3 regions of the Cytobacillus sp. FSL R5-0377 genome follow, and region 1 is predicted to be linked to each of the others. Evidence: riboswitches for the same ligand, from Rfam matches in the RefSeq annotation. Region 1 holds a riboswitch; each other region holds the start of a gene.

Region 1 (4,845 bases):
TTAATAATTAACGAAACCTTTTCATCTTCAATCGGCATATTTACGCTATTTTCCAGCTTTTCAAACACACAGTAATATAAGTATCCTGTGTCAGATCGCTTGCAGTATTCCAGTCTTTCACATAGCTGTATATTAATCGTTTCAGAACGGTGCCATACTCATCCATAAACATCTCAAGAACGAGAGCACGGTCCGCTTGATCCGTTATTGACCGTTATATATACTCTTCAATGCTCACATGTTTGCCTCCCAGCTTAAATGCCAGCCTGCCGATACCGGCTGACTTTTATTTGACTGACAGTTAGACGACAGATAGAAGCAAATCGCTTCATTTTTTTGGCATGTATTAAGAGTATACACAAAAAGCGCAAACCATTTGGTCTGCGCTAAATTATTTATTTGTTTTTTTCCTAATTAAATAAAACCACATCGATGCATAGGTTGCGAACAGAAGGAGCAAAAATAAGAAAACAGACAAATCGTTCTGAATAATCATTCCAGTACACCTCGCTTTATGTATGCATTTATTTTAGGCTGTCCAATGGAACAGGGAATAATAAATAGAATACCACCGCAGCAGGCAGGGAAATCAGCATGGCAACCGCCGGTCTTCGATAGTGGATTCGCAATACAGCAAATAAAGCGATATTCAGCCAAATATTATGCCAGCTGTTCCAGCCGTTATCGTACACATACATTCCTTTGTGGGCAAACAGTGATTGAATAATCGTAAAAAAGCCAATCCATACAGCAGAGTATATGTATCCCTGTTTTTTATATTCAGGGTAGCGCTGCAGATAAATGATCAGAGCCATAGGTGTAATAAAAAAAGTGAAGGCTAAGTTAATAATTGAATGATTCAGCCATTCCGCCGTAATGCCTCTAAAAGCCCATAGTGTATGATTAAAATAGAGCATATTGTAGGTCAGGTTGATTGCAATAAAAAATAAAACAGTCGGATATTGCTTTCTCCACTGCGACCAGTCAATAAAGCGGTAAGCGAACAAAATCCATACGATCATCACAAGTGCGAGATACATAGTAACATCACCTTTAATATTTAATACATACAGGTATTTCCATTTTCCTTAAAAGTATTCATCTGGAATGCGCCTTCTTTGAAGGAAAGCCGGCTTACCTATATAATGGCTTTATTGTGTTAATAGAAGAAAGGAAGAGGATTATGAAAGATTCTAAAATTCCACCGCAAATTAAATTAATCGCCCTTGATATGGATGGAACATTACTGAATTCCAAAGGAGAAATTCCTGAAGAGAACCGTGCAGCTATAAAAGAGGCAAAGGAGAAAGGCATCGAAGTTATTTTGAGCACTGGCAGATCCAGATTAACGGCAGGCGATCATGCTGATTCTCTTGAATTAAATTCTTATTTGATCACGGTAAATGGCAGCGAAATATTTGGACCTGATGGTGAATCCATTTTAAGAGCTCCAGTGGATTCTAAAGTAATGGAATGGATGTGGAATCTGTCTCAGACACACAAGACCAATTTCTGGGCAACCAGCTGTGAACGGGTGTGGATGAACGAAATGCCGGAAAATATCCATGACCATGAATGGCTTAAATTTGGGTTTGATATTTCAGATGATGCGATCAGGGAACTGATCCATAAGGAACTTCGATCAAAGGGCGATCTCGAAATTACCAACTCAAGCTTAACCAATATTGAAGTCAATGCTTTAGGCATCAACAAAGCCATAGGAATCCTCAAAGTAACCGAACTCCTTGGTATTTCAATGGAAAATGTAATGGCCATGGGAGACAGCTTGAACGATATTGCCATGATTGAGGAATCAGGCTGGGGAGTAGCGATGGGAAATGCACAGGACATTGTTAAAGAAACAGCCGATGCTGTAACAGGAACGAATGATGAAGCCGGCGTTGCACTGGCCATCCGTAAATGGGCTCTTTAATCTGAACGAAACACCGGCTATCCTGCCGGTGTTTCGTTTGTTTTATTATTGCGGATGGTTTCCTGTACTTCGACTTCCACATTTCCTTTAATGGCCCTTGAGATCATACAGGATGCTTCCGCTTTTTGCGCCAGCTTCTTAGCAAGTGTATAGTCCTTTCCATCGGCGTCTGCCTTCAGCACGATAACTGGACGATGAATAATCTTTTTGTACGTAATCACACCTTTTGTGACATCCACAATTCCGACTGACTCCATCGTGAGGTCCTCTTTATCGAGCCGGCTGCGTTCCATCATGGCTGCAAGGGTAATAATATAACAAGCAGCCGCCGCCCCAAGCAGCATTTCATCCGGATTCGTTCCGATTCCGGGACCGTCCATTTCCGGTGGAATGGATACCTTTGTTCTCAAGCCGCCTGTTTCTATTTCCCCCACATCATTGCGAAGACCAGGCCAATGTGCTTTCAAGTAAAAATGGTGTTCAGCCATATCTGAATCCTCCAAGCTATGTATTCTTACTTACACCTTAAAGAGGAAGCGGCAGAATTGCAAGCTTTACAGATTTCACGATTCAGGCTAAGATAAAAACAGCCAACTTAATAGTTTTACTGCTAGGGGTGCCCGATGCTCGCGGGCTGAGAAAGAAACCGGACTGTTTTTTACCCTTCGGACCTGATCTGGATTATACCAGCGTAGGAAAGTAGTAATTGCGGAGAACCAAATGACTCTCTACAGATTATTCAGCCAGGTCCATATATGGGATCTGGCTTTTTGTGTTCCCTTAAGAAACTATTAAGCAGCATTTGCAGAGGAGGAATAGATGTGAACATTCAAGAAATTACCAGCCTATTGGAGAAAGTAAGAGAGATAAATCCATTAGTACATAATATCACCAATGTAGTAGTAACCAATTTCACTGCCAATGGCCTGCTGGCTATTGGAGCATCACCTGTCATGGCCTATGCGCATGAAGAGGCGGGTGATATGGCTAAAATCGCCGGGGCACTGGTTCTGAATATGGGAACACTGTCTGAAAAAGAAGTGAAAAGTATGCTTATCGCAGGAAAATCAGCCAATCAGCATGGGGTGCCGGTTATTTTTGATCCTGTTGGCGCCGGCGCCACTGCCTACCGCACAGAAACTGCCAATCGAATAATGAAAGAATTAGATATTAGCATCATAAGAGGCAATGCGGCAGAAATCGCCAATGCCGCAGGACAGCAATGGAATATTAAGGGCGTCGATGCAGGAGAAGCAGAAGGAAACACATTAGAGCTTGCCAAATCTGCAGCAAATAAACTTGGTTCAGTCACCGTCATAACAGGCAAACAGGACATTGTTACAGATGGACATACTACATTTACCATCCGCAATGGACATTCCCTATTAACGAAGGTAACGGGTGCCGGATGTCTTTTGACTTCTGTCGTAGGAGCTTTCGCAGCAGTTGAAAAAGATCCTGTAATAGCGGCAGCTGCTGCTCTGGTCGTATATGGCTCTGCCGCCGAAATCGCAGCAGAAAAAACAGATGGCAGGGGCCCGGGCACTTTCCAGATAGAGTTTTTGAACAGCTTATATAATATTTCAGCTGAAGATGTTGAAATGCGCGGTTCAATTGAAAAAACGGAAGGATAGGAGGCAATACATATGAAAGTGAACAAAGCATTAACTATAGCGGGATCAGACAGCGGAGGAGGTGCAGGTATTCAGGCAGACTTAAAAACCTTTCAGGAACTGGGTGTATTCGGCATGTCAGCTTTAACTGCCGTAACCGCCCAAAACACCAGAGGAGTACAGGGAGTTTTTCCAATGACCGCAGATGCGGTTGCATCCCAAATACAATCCATAGGAGAAGATTTAAGTCCGGATGCAGTCAAAACTGGAATGCTGTTCAGTGCTGAGATCATTGAAACTGTTTCAAAGGAGATGGCAAATTACGGCTGGAAAAATATCGTCATTGATCCTGTGATGATTGCTAAGGGCGGAGCAAGCCTTCTTCAGACTGAAGCTATTTTAGCAATGAAAAAGCATTTGATTCCGCTTTCCATGGTGATTACACCCAATATTCCAGAAGCAGAGGTATTAACGGATACTATCATCCGGTCTATGGATGATAAAAAGAAGGCTGCTTATGAATTGCACAGGCTTGGAGCAAGACATGTCATCATAAAGGGCGGCCATGAGGAGGGAAAAATGGCTGCGGATCTATTATTTGATGGAGAATGTTTTACCGAATTCAAGAGTAATAGAATCGAAACAGTGAACACGCACGGCACAGGCTGCACTTTTTCGGCTGCCATCACAGCTGGCCTCGCTGACGGCCTATCTGTACCCCTGGCTGCAGATCGCGCTAAGCAATTTATCCAGGCAGCAATTGAAAATGACTTAAAAATTGGCAGCGGCCATGGGCCAACCAATCATTGGGCCTTTAATGCCAAGAAAAAGGAGAGCCTCATACATGGAAGTCAATACTAAACAAATGAGAGACTGGCTAAAGGTATATTTCATCATGGGAAGCGTTAATTGCCATCAAGATCCTGAAGAAATTCTCCGATCAGCGATTCAAGGGGGCATCACCCTGTTTCAATTCCGTGAAAAAGGAGCAGGATGCCTGCATGGCAATGAGAAGGAACGCCTTGCAAAAAAACTTCAGGCAATCTGCAGAGAGAGCAGTATTCCTTTTATTGTTAATGACGATATCGAATTGGCTATTCGCCTAAATGCAGATGGTGTCCATATTGGCCAGGAGGATGAACCGGCAGATGTGGTCCGCAGGATAATTGGCAGCAAAATTCTTGGTGTCTCCGTTCATAATATGATGGAAGCAGAAGCAGCGATCAGGCAGGGGGCCGACTACCTAGGCATTGGCCCTATTTATCCGACAAGCACAAAGAAGGATGCCAAAGCTGTGCA
Region 2 (4,845 bases), 1.9 Mb from region 1:
TGCTTCTCCTGCTTTTTCATGGACATTATCGGCAAAATCGTCTCGTGCACTCTCCAGCTTCTCGGTAAATTCTTCTCCTTTGTTCTGAATACTTTCTGTGATTTTCTCCTTTGCCTTTTCCGCTACTACTTCCTTTGCTTTTTCTTTCAGCGGCTCCGGGGCACGCTTAATCGCACTTTTTGCAATCTTTTTAACGACTTTCCTTACTCTTTTGTCCATCTAAATCACCCCGGTTCATAAAAAAAAGACTTATTGTTACTTGGATTCCACCAGATCGTTCAACATATTTTCAATTCTTTGCAGACGTTCATTTAAGTGTTTGTTCTCTTCCTTGATTTCCTGATACTTCTCATCTCCTCCGCGATCCTTTTTAGGAGAAAGAAGTCCGTCCTCAATTTTACTCAGATAACCCTCAGCTAAATGTTTAACACTGTTTTGTGCTTGCCCGGCAAGAAGCTCCTGGGCCGTCTTTTTAAATTCCTTTCCTGCAACCTTTACAAATTCAGAATCGCTTAAGTTTGAAATGATTTTTTTGCTCGTCTGAGGATTCGCAAGCAACCCTATTCCTGCTCCTACAACCCCGCCCACAATAGCCAGATTCATAGAAAAGTTAGAGCCTTCCTTCTTTTCTTTCAATTCATTGCCGTTTTCGGCTTGCTCATTTTCTTCGCTGCACTGATTTACTTCCTGATTTTGTGTTGCTTCACTGCTCTGATTATTAATTTCATTTCCTGTCTGATTGTTTGCTTCTTGATTTTCCATGTTTACTGCCTCATTTCTTTTTAATGTTTAATTTTTTTCTCTATACGCTAAATTGCGGTTTCTGATTTTGTCCTCTATCCATAAGGCCATCCTCTTGCACTTCATCTGTTAATAAACCAACCGCTTCAGCATAGCGCAGCCACGTATCCACACTGGCAATGACCACTCGCGCTTCAACTGTCAGAATTTCGATCCCGACAAGAGAAACTCTCACAAATGCATCAATCACAATTCCTTTGTCTAAGATCCTGTCTATAACTTCTGCAAGGCTGGAGCTATCCGTACTTTTTTGAACACTCATATTTCCATCTCCTTTCGGCTTTTGCATAGCGGGACGATGTACGAGTAAATTTAGGGTTTAAGTTATAAATACCTTCAGGCCAGAAGGTTAAAACGGGGCATAAATTACCATTCCCAATCTTTTCTTGAAATTTTTCATCACTTCGCTTTCCAGTAATATTAGAAAGTGATTAAACATCCGTTTCTGAGTATCAACCGTTTGATTATTACAATTTCATTACATTCGTTTAGAGCCACTCTTTGAGCATTTTTAAACGTTTTTTATAACAAAAAAGAGGCGCACTATTTAGTGCACCCCCTACTATGAATTTTAATTTTCGAAACACCTGCAGTAAGAGCTTCAGGCAAATAATGGTTTTATGAAGTTGCTGCCGGAATGCCTGCCGGCCACTTTTCACAGGTATAAGCCATCTCCCAGAAACCAAGCTCCAGCTGGCAGCTTTTCCGGAAAGCATCCTTCATCCGCTGTCTTTCTTCCGGTGATGCCCCTTCAGCAAGCTCATCCAAACGGTTTCTCATATTCATGGTCACCGCTTCGACTCTTAGATTTGCATAAAATGAGATCCATGGATAAAACGGATGGTTCTCATCTGGCTCATATTGCTTCATGAGCTCAAGCCCAATCTCCCAATATGTCCATGGACAAGGCAATAATGCAGCGAGGATTTCACCCATTCCGCCTGTGTGGGCATGATACATCATATGTTTTACATAATGATCAGCTGTCGGAGGGAGCGGATACCCCTGCAATGCTTCATAATCTACCCCAATCTGCTGGCAGAAATTATGATGAGGATGCACTTCGCTGTTCAATACAAATTCTATCTGCTGATTAAAATAAGCAATATCCTTGCGCTCCGCAGATTTTGAAATGGCAATCCCATAAATATGCATGAATGCATTCAAATACTCAAAGTCCGCTTTAATGTAATGAGCAAGCGCCTCTTTCGGCACATCTCCTCTCCCAATGCCCTGGACAAATGGGTGCTCAAATATCATCTGAAATAAATCTTCATTTTCTTTGCGCAAAATCTCTGAAAAAGTCATAAAAAATAGCCTCCTATTAAACTCAGAAGCTGCCGGGGAAAAAGCATGAGGATTTAGATTGAGGTCCTCACTGCTTCCCTGCGCTGGCATTATCCAGATCAGGTTCCAAGGGACAAAGGAAAAAGCTCCTTATCTCAGCCGTAGCGCCCCTAGCAGTTTTCTAACGTTTTTAATTGTTTTTTACCTAGCTTGAAGTTTTCCTCTCATAACTTTGGGATATCGCTATAAATCCGTGAAAAATGCTCATAAAGTCAGGTTATTCTTCTGGAATTCCTCGTCCTGAGCATACCCAACCGCATTCCATCCCAAAATCATCCCATTGCTCGAATCAGATTTTTCTCTTTAACCTTCGCCAATACCATCCAGCCTATCGCCGCACCGGCAATGCTGCTGATCAGAAACGGCGGCATGAAGAAGAATGCACCAGCTGAACTGCCCATGAGAAGCTTTGCGTACGGAACGGCAAACAATGCACCAATTATGCCGGTGCCCACTACCTCTCCAATGGCAGCCCATATTTTCCGTCTGAATTTCAAATAAAGAACACCAGCCAAAAACGCACCGATCATTCCGCCTAGGAACGCAAGCAGCGTCCCGAATCCAAGCAAATTACGCAGCAATGCAATCATAAAAGCGACAGCTGCTGCCGGCAGGGGACCAAGTGTCACCGCTGCCAATACATTTACCGCATGCTGGACCGGATAGGCCTTAGCTGCTCCTGCGGGAAACCAGAGCAAATGGGATCCGAGTGTCCCTATTGCTACAAATAAAGCCATCGCAGTTAACAATCGGGTTTTGTTCATCTATACCTCCTTTCTAAAAGGGCAGCCTGATTGCTTATCAGGATGAGAAGTATGTATACAAAAAAGCCAGATCCCGACAAGGACCTGGCTTGGTTAAAGTAAATGAATCGACATATAGTCAAATCCTACTTCCCTCCGCTGGCATTAACCAGATCAGGTCCATAAGAGTCGGAAAGCTATACGCGCTTTCCTCTCAGCCCACGCATTCGGGGCACCCCTAGTAGTTACATAGATATTTAATTTGATAAGCTACTTCAAGCTTATCAAATTATTCCGTCAATGTCATCAATCTTTTCGCTTATATACTTTTCTTGATGGATTGAATTAAGCGCTCATCATTTTCTGCTGCGGAGCTTTGAACAGATTCGTCATTAATTAGCGCAATAGGCTTGTCCGTTTTCATTTTGGCTCTTTTTCATAGACTATAATTTTTCATGGCAGGAAGTTTGATAACACTTAATACTTCATTCGAATTAGCTGCAGACCGGCAATATCCTTTAAGCTCCCTACCCCTGCCAGGGAAAGCGACACTTTTGTTTCTTCTATAAAGTTGGCAAGTACTTTTTCAACTCCAGCCTGCCCGCCAATGGCCAGGCCATACACATACGGCCTCCCCAGGCAAACGGCGTCGGCTCCCAGCGCCAGAGCTTTAACCACATCTGAACCTCGTCGAATGCCGCTGTCAAACAAAACCGGGATCCGCCCTTTAACTTCCTTCGCAATCGGTCCGAGCGCATCAATCGCCGCAATCACTCCATCAAGCTGTCTGCCGCCATGATTGGAGACAATGATTCCATCTATCCCTCTTTCAACGGCCAGCCCGGCATCTTCAGGGTGGAGAATGCCCTTTAATAAAATGGGCAGGCTTGTTTTCTCCTTTAATCTCGCAATATGCTCCCAGCTTAATGTTGGATGATGAATATTATTAAGGATTCCCTGTACGATATCGCCATCCTGGAGAGAGGCCATAAAGACTGGATCACTTTCATAATTAGCTTTTCCATAGCCAAGCTTTAAGGGGGAAAAGTTATTTCTTAGATCAGCCTCCCTCCATCCCATCATCACCGTATCAACCGTTAACACAATGGCCTCATACCCCGCTTCCTCCGCGCGCCGGACCATGCTGAACGATGCTTCTTCATAATTGGACCAATATAGCTGGAACCATTTGGGACTCGTGCCTGTGGTGCTGGCTATTTCTTCAATGGAATAACTGGAAACTGTGCTCTGGATAAATGGAATGCCAAATGAAGCTGCTGCACGTGCAGATGCCATTTCTCCCTCATTATGTTCAAGCCGCTGCATTCCAATCGGAGCAAGGAAAATAGGATAAGGATATGTTTTTCCAAATATGTTCACACTTATATCCGGCATGGAAACATCCTTCAGCATTCTCGGCACAATTGAGTATTTTGCAAAGGAGTCGATATTCTTTCTAAGCGTTTCTTCCCCGCCGGCTCCTGATTGAACATAGCCAAAACCGTCTGCTCCCATCACTTTCTCCGCTTCCTTTTCAAGCTCCTTAAATGAAATAGGAAAGTTTTCAGCGAAACTAATATTCTCTACTTTTGCCATTTTCCCGCCCGCCTTTTTTTGAATTTATTGAAAATAATATCATTTTTATGGATTATTTGAAACCATGTAATAATTTTGGAGTCTCTCCCTGGCAAAAAAAGAGTCTCAATAAGCAGGGATTTCACAAAGAATCGGGAATAACCATCTTAACTAAATGAAATTGGAGTGTACCAAATGTTAATCAAGCAGCCTTTTGATGAGTTTCTGAAATTCCATTACGAAAGAGTCAGTAAAAGTAATATGAAAGTCACTTTGCCAGTCCAGCCGCTCTTTATTAACAGCGCTGGACTGGTTCATGGAGGAATTATCTCTACTCTTGCAGATGTAGCGATGGGAAATATTTTTGAGCCGGGTGAAG
Region 3 (4,845 bases), 880 kb from region 1:
ATTTTTGCATATCATGGCGGGTGAGCTCGTCTAAAGCTGAAAAAGGTTCATCCAGCAATATGATCGGCTGCGGGCTCAATAATGCCCGGATAAAGGCAGCCCTTTGTTTCATTCCTCCCGACAATTCATGAGGATATGCATTTTCATAGTCGCCGAGTCCTGCTTTTTGAAGCATGTTTCTGGCCGTTTCCGGATCGGCTTTTCCCATAATTTCCTGGCCAAGCATAACATTCTGGAGGATGGTTCTCCATGGCATCAGGGAAGGTGTCTGGGGCATATAGCTAATTGAACCGCGTTTTCCGCTGATTTCTGTATTCCCAAGCTTAATGGAACCTTCATCTGGCAGGAGCATACCGCCAATCAGGTTGAATATAGTGCTTTTTCCGCTGCCGGATGGACCAAGAATCGAAACAAATTCACCTTCATTTACTTGAAAGCTTAAATTGTTTAATACTTGATTGGAATCAAAACTTTTCGATATAGAATTAACCGATAATTGTATCATTTCCTGCCACTCTCCTGGGACTTCCATTTAATAAGCAAACGTTCAGCCAGTAAAATGGCTCCAAAAAGGAGCAAACTTAACAGCATAATCGCAAAAATGGCTACAAAAACACGGTCTGTCCGAAATGAGGAAGAGGCTAGGGTCATATAAACCCCTATTCCGGCTTTAGCTCCAAGCCATTCAGATATGACAGCACCCATCACACTATAGGTTGCAGAGATTTTTAGGCCTGAAAATAAAGATGGAAGGGAATGGGGGAGCTCCAGCTTCCAAAATAGCTGTCCGCTGCTCGCCCCTGCCATCAGCATATAATGCCTGAGTTCTCCCGGTGTTTGCCGAAAACCATCCAATGCTGCAACAGTAATCGGGAAGAAGCATACCAGCGTAATGACAATAAGCTTTGGCAGTATGCCAAATCCGAACCATACAACCAGTAAAGGAGCCAGAACAATTATTGGCACATTTTGAGAAAGGATAAGAAGCGGGTAAACAGACTCCCTAATAAAAGGCAATAAATGCAGTATCACAGCTGTTAGTAATCCAATGACAGTGCCTATGCCAAATCCCCATAGTGAAAGCAGGATTGTCGATTGAAGATGCAGGCGGAAGCCCTCCCAGCCTAAAAACGCCTCCTGAATAATGTCTGTCGGGGGAGGAAGCAGCCAAGATGGGACATCTGCCAGATTCACCGCCAGCTCCCAAAAAATGAATAAAAGAAGGAGAACCGCTGCCGGCCTCCATCCTTTTCTGACTGCACTGATCATGAACGGTACTTCTCCGTTAAATCACTCATTTGAATTCCAGCAGGCTGATATAGGATCTTAACCTGTGAAATGACATTGCTGCTTCCTTTTTCAATCATTTTTCTGTTCATGTCAGCAATGATTTTTAATAAATGTTCTAAATCGCCTTCCATCGTTGTTTCCAGGGGATGAACTTCGTATTTAACACCCGATTGCTGAATGACACTGATTGCTTCATCAACATATGGTATAACATTTTCCCCATCTTTTGTTTTTGGTATGATTTGAATGCTTACAAGTGCGTTTGCCATTTTATAAACTCCCCTTATTCCGGCAGGAAGTCATTTGTAAATGCTTTGCCGGCATCTAATTCTTTTTCTAAAAGACCATTTTCATGCATCCAGTGTGCATAGTTTTCCCAGACTTCAAGCTTTTGTTCTCCCCATCTGGAAGCATCATCCTGATAGCGCGGAGATAGCCACTCCTGGCTCTTTTTGACCAAGTCACTGTCAAGGTCAGGAGCATGCTTTAACAAAATATCAGCTGCTTCGCCAGGTTCGTTGATTGCAAATTCATATCCTTTGGCTGCTGCTTTTACAAATGCTTTGACAGTCTCCGGATCATCTGCAATCATTTTTTCACTAGTTGCCAGTACAGGCGTGTAGTAATCCAGTTTATCAGAGTAGTCTGTAAGGTAGACCATATTAATCTTTTCCCCTCGAAGCTCAGCTTCTACACCTGTCCATCCGTAATAAATCCATGCGAAGTCTATATCTCTTTTAACGGCTGTAAAAAAGTCTGCATCTCCCATGTTCACAATTGACACTTTATCGACATCAGCATTTTCCTTTTTCATTAGAGAGTCAATTACTGATTTTTCTACAGGTGCCCCCCAGCCGCCATAAGTTTTTCCTTCAAAATCTTTCGGCGATTTAATATTTTTTTCAGCAGGGGATGCAAAACCGGAAGTATTGTGCTGAATGACAGCAGCTATTGAAACCAGTGGCACACCCTGTACCCGCGCTTCCGTAATGCTTTCCTGATAGCTGACACCGAAATCTGCCTTGCCTGATGCGGTCAATTGATCTGCTCCTGCCTCACCTGGCATGATGATTTCGACATCAAGTCCTTCTTCTTTAAAATAGCCTTTTTCCTTTGCGGCGTATAAGCCGGTATGATTGGTATTGGGTGTCCAATCCAGAACGACAGTAACCTTTTTCAATTCTTGTTTGCTGCCTGCATCTTCTTTTCCAGTCTGGCCGCTGCCGGCACATCCGGTAAGCAGCAGAAGAAGCGCAGAAATAGCAGCTATACATTTTTTCATAATGAAACCTCCAAAAGCTTTTATGTAGTAAGGAAAGTGGGTATTAGTCTGCCCTGAAAATTAAAAAACGCCCCGGCATAATACCGGGACGCATATAAAAAAACATTTATGATGTTTAAGAATATGTTCCCTACGCCGGTATTAGCCAGATCAGGTTCAAAGGGTCAGCATCTTAAGGATGAAGTCTCAACCGGCACACCGGTTCCCCTACATTTCTTGCTATATAATTTTAACAGACATGAATACTTTCCATCATTATTATAGCAGACAATATAAAAAAGGACAGCATTTGAAATTTATTTCATTTCAATTGTCCTGCTGTCTTTCCAGGTTTTGAATTTCTCAAGCTCCCCTGATATTTGACTGACGGCAAAGCCCAGTACTGCTGCGTCATCCAAAATCCCCATTCCAATTAAAAAGTCTGGAACCAGGTCGATAGGGGAAACAAAGTATAGAATGGAAGCAATAATAAAGATAATTGATTTTTTGGAGATATGCCGGTAATCACCTTTTGACCATGCCCTGACTAAATCAATCAGCAGCTGAAACTTTTCCCATATATCATTTAATGAGGATTTGTTTTTATCTGCTTTAAGTGTCGCCTTTTTTAGCAGTCCTTTCGTTTTTTCGGGATCCTCTGCGTAGCGTTTTGCCCTGGAAGAAAATTTTTTATAGCCATCCTTATAGTCTTTCGTTTCTATTTCAGGCATAGCCATCACTCCTATATTGATAATTCGGGTAAACAGTTATAATCTATTATTTACCGCATACGTGACATGACATAAACATTTAACCTGAAGAAAAAAATGGAAATAAGCATTAAGCAGTATCAATATATTTAGTGGGAGCTGGTATTTATGATTGAAAAATGGCTGAAGGAATCAAAATATACAGTAATACTAGCTGGAGCAGGGATGTCAACGGAAAGCGGGCTGCCTGATTTCAGGTCAGCCAACAATGGATTATGGAACGGGAAAGATCCTGGAAAAATTGCCAGTACGGAAGCATTAAATCAAAATGTGAATGAATTTATAGATTTTTATCGGCACAGGGTAATCGGACTGAAAGAGTGTAATCCTCATAAAGGCCATTATATTCTTGCTGATTGGGAAAAGAGAGGCATGATAAAGAGTATTATAACTCAAAACGTTGATGGATTTCATCGGCTTGCTGGCAGTAAAAATGTATCAGAGCTTCATGGTAATCTGCAGACACTCCACTGCCAGGAATGTAAAGAAGTGTTCCCAAGCGAGGGTTATTTGCATGGGCATACTCAATGTAATTGCGGGGGAATGCTTCGTCCTTCAGTAGTTCTGTTTGGAGAAATGCTGCCGGAGCAGGCATTAGATTTTGCGGCAGATGAATCAGACAAGGCAGAACTATTTATTGTACTGGGATCATCCTTGACTGTGACCCCGGCAAATCAGTTTCCGCTGATAGCGAAACAAAACGGAGCAAAACTGGTGATAATTAATATGGAACCCACTGATTTTGACTTTTATGCAGATGAAGTAATCCATGACCGCAAAATTGGTGACGTACTCGAAGAACTAGATGGCCTTTTAACAGCGGGAGAATGAGTATCTTATAATAAGTCTCGTACTATGATTTTTTGAGCAAGTCCCCTATAATAGACAGTGAACATGATTACTACCGCTTCAAGCGATATGATATATAAGGAGTGTTCAGCATGTTATCAAACATCGGAATTCCAGGCTTAATTCTCATCCTCGTTCTGGCTCTTATTATTTTTGGGCCTAAAAAACTTCCCGAAATAGGGAGAGCATTCGGGGAAACTTTAAAAGAATTTAAGAAATCTACTCGTGATCTCACTAAAGATGATGACGATGATAAAAGAAAATAGCCTACCGGTTTAGAACCGGCTTTGCAGACGATTGGTCTCAAAGCCGGTTTTTCTTTTTTATGGCTTCCAAACGGTGTGAATGGGTATATAAAACAAGGAAAAGAAAAAACAGTTGACTGACATGTATATACAAGATAAAATGAAAGCGTAAACAGATCATGTATATACAAGTTGCTTTGGTTTATATTTATCAAAATTGAGGACCATAAATAAGCACCTTATAACTGTTTTTTTCTTTTATTTGAAAACGGTAACAGGAGGAGAGCGAAGAATGGCTACAAATAAAGAGTCAGCAGAGCAAATCGTAGAAGCTATCGGGGGCAAAGATAATATCGCTGCGGCCACTCATTGTGTAACACGGCTGCGTTTTGCCTTAAAAGATGAAGGCAAAGTCAATAAAGAAAAACTT

What was found. Region 1 has a riboswitch for thiamine pyrophosphate ahead of thiM (hydroxyethylthiazole kinase). Riboswitches for the same ligand answer to the same signal wherever they lie in the genome.
Region 2: it holds a riboswitch for thiamine pyrophosphate, as region 1 does, so the genes downstream of both, tenA (thiaminase II) here and thiM (hydroxyethylthiazole kinase) in region 1, are expected to answer to the same signal.
Region 3: it holds a riboswitch for thiamine pyrophosphate, as region 1 does, so the genes downstream of both, NSQ49_RS04955 (ABC transporter substrate-binding protein) here and thiM (hydroxyethylthiazole kinase) in region 1, are expected to answer to the same signal.

What each region holds. Positions count from the first base shown of each region.
Region 1 is NZ_JBBORA010000001.1:124,660-129,504, forward strand. It holds gene NSQ49_RS00600 (hypothetical protein) at 1-68, opposite strand, end outside; gene NSQ49_RS00605 (CBO0543 family protein) at 525-1,040, opposite strand; gene NSQ49_RS00610 (Cof-type HAD-IIB family hydrolase) at 1,184-1,933, shown strand; gene NSQ49_RS00615 (OsmC family protein) at 1,951-2,421, opposite strand; TPP riboswitch at 2,536-2,648, shown strand; gene thiM (hydroxyethylthiazole kinase) at 2,755-3,567, shown strand; gene thiD (bifunctional hydroxymethylpyrimidine kinase/phosphomethylpyrimidine kinase) at 3,580-4,407, shown strand; gene thiE (thiamine phosphate synthase) at 4,391-4,845, shown strand, end outside.
Region 2 is NZ_JBBORA010000001.1:2,031,734-2,036,578, forward strand. It holds gene gvpQ (gas vesicle protein GvpQ) at 1-219, opposite strand, end outside; gene NSQ49_RS10465 (gas vesicle protein GvpP) at 256-762, opposite strand; gene gvpA (gas vesicle structural protein GvpA) at 803-1,063, opposite strand; gene tenA (thiaminase II) at 1,420-2,109, opposite strand; TPP riboswitch at 2,168-2,270, opposite strand; gene thiW (energy coupling factor transporter S component ThiW) at 2,421-2,912, opposite strand; TPP riboswitch at 3,026-3,141, opposite strand; gene NSQ49_RS10485 (alpha-hydroxy-acid oxidizing protein) at 3,369-4,487, opposite strand; gene NSQ49_RS10490 (PaaI family thioesterase) at 4,662-4,845, shown strand, end outside.
Region 3 is NZ_JBBORA010000001.1:1,007,534-1,012,378, reverse strand. It holds gene NSQ49_RS04970 (ABC transporter ATP-binding protein) at 1-505, opposite strand, end outside; gene NSQ49_RS04965 (ABC transporter permease) at 502-1,269, opposite strand; gene NSQ49_RS04960 (thiamine-binding protein) at 1,266-1,559, opposite strand; gene NSQ49_RS04955 (ABC transporter substrate-binding protein) at 1,574-2,572, opposite strand; TPP riboswitch at 2,683-2,791, opposite strand; gene NSQ49_RS04950 (YkvA family protein) at 2,869-3,282, opposite strand; gene NSQ49_RS04945 (NAD-dependent deacylase) at 3,430-4,152, shown strand; gene tatA (twin-arginine translocase TatA/TatE family subunit) at 4,263-4,436, shown strand; gene treP (PTS system trehalose-specific EIIBC component) at 4,708-4,845, shown strand, end outside.